DNA from 2 places in the Rossellomorea sp. QJM3NY_18 genome. Region 2 is predicted to be linked to the other one. Evidence: predicted binding sites of a transcription regulator. Region 2 holds the regulator's gene; the other holds the start of a gene.
The links. The regulator CtsR, encoded in region 2, represses protease genes until heat stress. The targets are predictions, from matches to a motif close to ATGGTCAATAAAGGTCAAACA.
Positions count from the first base shown of each region.

Region 1: the regulator CtsR is predicted to act here: its motif matches at 1,457-1,477, upstream of clpP (ATP-dependent Clp endopeptidase proteolytic subunit ClpP).

Region 1 covers NZ_CM149659.1:3,727,754-3,730,158, reverse strand. The annotation lists gene whiA (DNA-binding protein WhiA) at 1-389, shown strand, start outside; gene AC0VXY_RS19345 (HPr family phosphocarrier protein) at 417-674, shown strand; gene clpP (ATP-dependent Clp endopeptidase proteolytic subunit ClpP) at 788-1,384, opposite strand; tRNA gene AC0VXY_RS19335 (tRNA-Arg) at 1,973-2,044, shown strand; gene AC0VXY_RS19330 (3'-5' exonuclease) at 2,343-2,405, shown strand, end outside.
Region 2 covers NZ_CM149659.1:109,593-111,997, forward strand. The annotation lists rRNA gene AC0VXY_RS00570 (23S ribosomal RNA) at 1-311, shown strand, start outside; rRNA gene rrf (5S ribosomal RNA) at 423-539, shown strand; gene AC0VXY_RS00580 (CtsR family transcriptional regulator) at 1,139-1,600, shown strand; gene AC0VXY_RS00585 (UvrB/UvrC motif-containing protein) at 1,621-2,169, shown strand; gene AC0VXY_RS00590 (protein arginine kinase) at 2,166-2,405, shown strand, end outside.

The sequences.
Region 1 (2,405 bases), 690 kb from region 2:
AAGCGGAGAAAATCACGGAGTTCCTGAATATCATAGGGGCACACAACGCCCTGCTTCGATTTGAGGATGTACGGATCGTCCGTGATATGAGGAATTCCGTTAATCGTCTGGTGAATTGCGAGACGGCTAACTTGAATAAAACCATCGGTGCAGCCTTGAGACAAGTAGAAAACATCAAGTTTATCGAAAGACATGTAGGATTGCAGGTTTTACCCGATAAATTAAGGGAGATAGCAGAGCTTCGAGTGAACTATCAGGATGTCACGTTGAAAGAACTGGGGGAAATGGTGTCAGGCGGCACGATCAGTAAATCAGGAATCAATCACCGCTTACGGAAAATCGATCAGCTGGCAGACAAGTTAAGAGCGGGAGAAAAGCTCAATACCTAATTAAGGACAAAGGGGAGAGAAATGATTATGGTGGAAAAACAAGTAGAAGTGAAATTGAAGACGGGTCTTCAGGCGCGACCGGCGGCATTATTCGTGCAGGAGGCAAACCGCTTCTCATCTGAAATCTTCTTAGAAAAAGATGGGAAGAAGGTCAATGCCAAAAGCATCATGGGCTTAATGAGTCTAGCGATCTCCACCGGCTCTGCCATCACATTGGTAGCAGACGGAAGCGACGAAGAAGAAGCGCTCGACGCCCTTGAAGGATTCGTTCAAAAAGAGGTGTAAATGTTCAACTTCAGAAAAAGCCGGTGACCAGGGAGTGGTCATCGGCTTTTTCTATCGGTAGAGGATACAAAAAAACCCCCTTCCCGGAGTCTGGAAAGGGGGTTTTTTGGTTCTTATTTATTATCCATTTCGTTACGGGTGATGATGCGGTCGATCAATCCGTATTCAAGCGCTCTTTCAGCTGTCATGAAGTTATCGCGGTCCGTATCTTTTGAAATCACTTCAAGAGGTTGACCAGTGCGATCAGCAAGGATTTGATTCAATTTTTCGCGAAGGAATAGAATGCGCTTCGCAGCGATTTCGATTTCCGTCGCCTGACCTTGAGCACCACCAAGTGGTTGGTGAATCATCACTTCAGCGTTTGGAAGGGCTAAGCGCTTGCCTTTTGCACCAGCTGCAAGAAGGAACGCTCCCATTGAAGCCGCCATACCGATACAGATCGTCTGAACATCAGGCTTGATGTATTGAATCGTATCGTAAATAGCCATACCTGCCGTGATGCTTCCGCCAGGAGAGTTTATGTAGATTGAGATATCCTTCTCCGGATTTTCAGATTCAAGGAAAAGAAGTTGTGCTACAATGGAGTTCGCCACATTGTCGTCAATGCCGCTTCCAAGCATGATGACACGGTCTTTCAATAAACGTGAATAAATGTCATACGCACGCTCACCGCGGTTTGTTTGTTCAATAACTGTAGGAATTAAATTCATCCTCGTTCCTCCTTAGAAATTCTTTTTATTTGTTGGAATTACTTATTCACTTTGTATTGTTATCATACACCCATGGTCAATAAAGGTCAAACTAAACGATTCCGTTATTACCCTGTATATAAATCCTTTCTACATGATACCCATTGATACCTTTTTTAAACAGTTCGCTATTTGTAAAGTTTATGAGTTCCTATATGTGAGATAGCACTCACTTCTTCAAGATATAGAGAAGGTCCTTCTTAGAAAAGTATCGTGTAGAATTGAAGACCGTTTCTTTCCGCTGCAGGCACTTGCTTTCCGGCGGGGCGTGAGTTGAGCCTCCTCGGGCTTTGCCCTGTGGGGTCTCAACTTTCCCGCTATTCCCGCAGGAGTCAAGTGCCTTCCGCTTCAATCCACTCTGTGGTTCTCAAATAGGATAGTAAAAGAGGAGAGTAGATCCTATCCTAATAAGTCAGTGTGCTACATAGAAGTTCCATCCACTTTATAAAATATTAATAAAGGATTAAAAAAAGACGTAAACGATAATATCTATTGCAAACAAGCATTTTCTGGCTTATAATATATATTCGTGACGGTTATTCATTTCATGCCCTCGTGGTGCAACGGATAGCACGTAAGATTCCGGTTCTTGAGATGGGGGTTCGATTCCCTCCGAGGGCGTAGTTGTAAGAGAGATATGAAGGTGTTTCTACAAATTTTTGATTTGTGGAGGCATCTTTTTTTGTTTTTGAGGTTAAGGGTATTTTAGTGTAATGTATAATCATATAATATACCTATTTTGAAGAAGTGCCGGATCAGTTTTGAGTTATATACATAGGAAAGTTACTAAACACGTAAAAAAGATTTATGTGTTGAGATTTATTGGTTTTGCCAGAAGAATAGTTAGAGATGAGGAAAAGAAGAGAAACTCGTTGATATAGCATAGAAGAAGAATCTTAAACCGGGATGGTGGCTTAGTATGAAAGATTTTGTAGCTTTTGATTTTGAAACGGCTAATCGTGCAAGACACAGTATATGCTCA
Region 2 (2,405 bases):
AACGTCGTGAGACAGTTCGGTCCCTATCCGTCGTGGGCGCAGGAAATTTGAGAGGAGCTGTCCTTAGTACGAGAGGACCGGGATGGACGCACCGCTGGTGTACCAGTTGTCTTGCCAAAGGCATCGCTGGGTAGCTATGTGCGGAAGGGATAAGTGCTGAAAGCATCTAAGCATGAAGCCCCCCTCGAGATGAGATTTCCCATCACGTAAGTGAGTAAGATCCCTAGAAGATGACTAGGTAGATAGGTCAGAGATGGAAGCATGGCGACATGTGGAGTTGACTGATACTAATCGATCGAGGACTTAACCAAAAAGAGTCATTATTTTAATGAATAACAGTTGGTCGGTATTCGGCTTTCTTGACATCAATTATCAATTCTTTATCTAGTTTTGAAGGAACAATTCCTTCAATTGAATAGTCGTCTGGTGACAATGGCGAAGAGGTCACACCCGTTCCCATGCCGAACACGGAAGTTAAGCTCTTCAGCGCCGATGGTAGTTGGGGGATCTCCCCCTGTGAGAGTAGGACGTCGCCAGGCAAATAGGAAAAAGAGTAGCTCTTAGGGGTTACTCTTTTTTTGGTTTCACTGTTAGATAAGGATGAGTGTATAAAAAGTAATTATTTGGAAAAATACGCAATAAACGAAAAAATGACGCAATTAAGGGTGTAAATGACGCAATTAATAAAATTATGACGCAGTCACCTTCGAAAACGACGCAATCAACACGAATTCATCAAAAGCCACACACATTTCACCAGTCAAATCAGCAGGATTGCTATAAAAGAGACCACTAAAATATCTCGAATTACGATTCTCTAAACTTTTCATTAAGAATTGATCACATAAACACCCAATCCAGCAACCCACAACACAACACAACACAACACAACACAACACAACACAACACAAACTTTAAATCCTCTTGAAATCGACTCCCACCAATTCCCCGTTCACAAAACTCCCACCCACCAAGTGCCCCATTTTCAAATTTCTATCCAACAATCTCACTTTCACACGTTTAAAACCTCCCTTAAACAGGAAAACTTCTAAGGTCAAACTTCATAATTGCAAAGTTTAAAACGCGGTTGTATAATTATAGTCAAATATAGTCAAAGTCAAAATGAGGAGGAGGTTTGATGAGGAACATATCCGACATCATTGAAAATTATTTAAAAAATGTGTTAGAACTGAGTGAAAGTGAGATAGTCGAGATTAAAAGAAGCGAGATCGCTGATAAGTTTCAATGTGTTCCTTCTCAAATTAATTATGTGATTAATACCCGTTTTACCATCGAACGAGGGTATGTAGTAGAAAGTAAACGTGGCGGCGGTGGATACATCCGGATCATGAAGGTGAAGGCCCACGATCAGGTTCACTTGATTGATCAGTTGGTGGCACTGATTACACAAACGATCAGCCAGAATACGGCAGCTGATATTGTTTTTCGGTTAGTGGAAGAAGAGATCATTTCCGAAAGGGAAGCCAAGATCATGCTGAGTGTGATGGATCGGTCGGTCATCATGGTCGAATTACCGGAACGGGATATCCTGAGAGGAAGAATGCTTAGAGCCATGCTGGATACATTGAAGTATGAGTAAGGGTTAAAGAGGTGAATGGGATGGTTTGTCAAGAGTGTAATGAAAGACCTGCGACCCTTCATTTTACCAAGGTGGTAAACGGGGAAAAGACAGAGGTTCACTTATGTGAGCAATGTGCTCAGGATAAGGGTGAGATGTTTATGTTTGATTCTTCTCCCGGCTTTTCTGTGAACAATCTATTGGCAGGTCTTCTTAATATAGCTCCTGCATTTAAGCAGGCAAAGGAAACTGAGATTCCTAAGACAGAAGTTTTACAGTGTGAAAAATGTAAAATGACGATTCATCAGTTCATAAATGTGGGTCGCTTTGGTTGTGCCCATTGTTATGAAACGTTTAAAGATGAACTAACTCCTGTATTAAAGCGTGTTCATAGTGGCAATGTCGAACATCACGGGAAGGTTCCGGAGCGTATGGGTGGAGCCATCCATGTGAAAAAGAAGGTGTTGCAGTTGAAGTCTGAATTGCAAACGATGATTGCGGATGAAGAGTTTGAGAAAGCAGCCGAGATCCGAGACGAAATCCGCTCCCTGGAAAAGGAGATAAAGAAAGAGGGAGGCGATAAAGAATGAGTCTTGAGAAGTTCCTGAGTAATGCCGTCAGTTCCTGGATGAGTGAGGAGGGACCGAATTCGGATATTGTCCTCAGCTCGAGGGTAAGACTAGCGAGGAATCTGACTGACTTTCGTTTTTCCACTCTTTACTCTTCTGAAGAAGCGCGGGAGATTGTGAATCAGGTAAAGGAGAAACTTACATCATATCCAAAGAATTTAGGAGAATTAGAATTTTTACCTACAAGTGAGATTCAG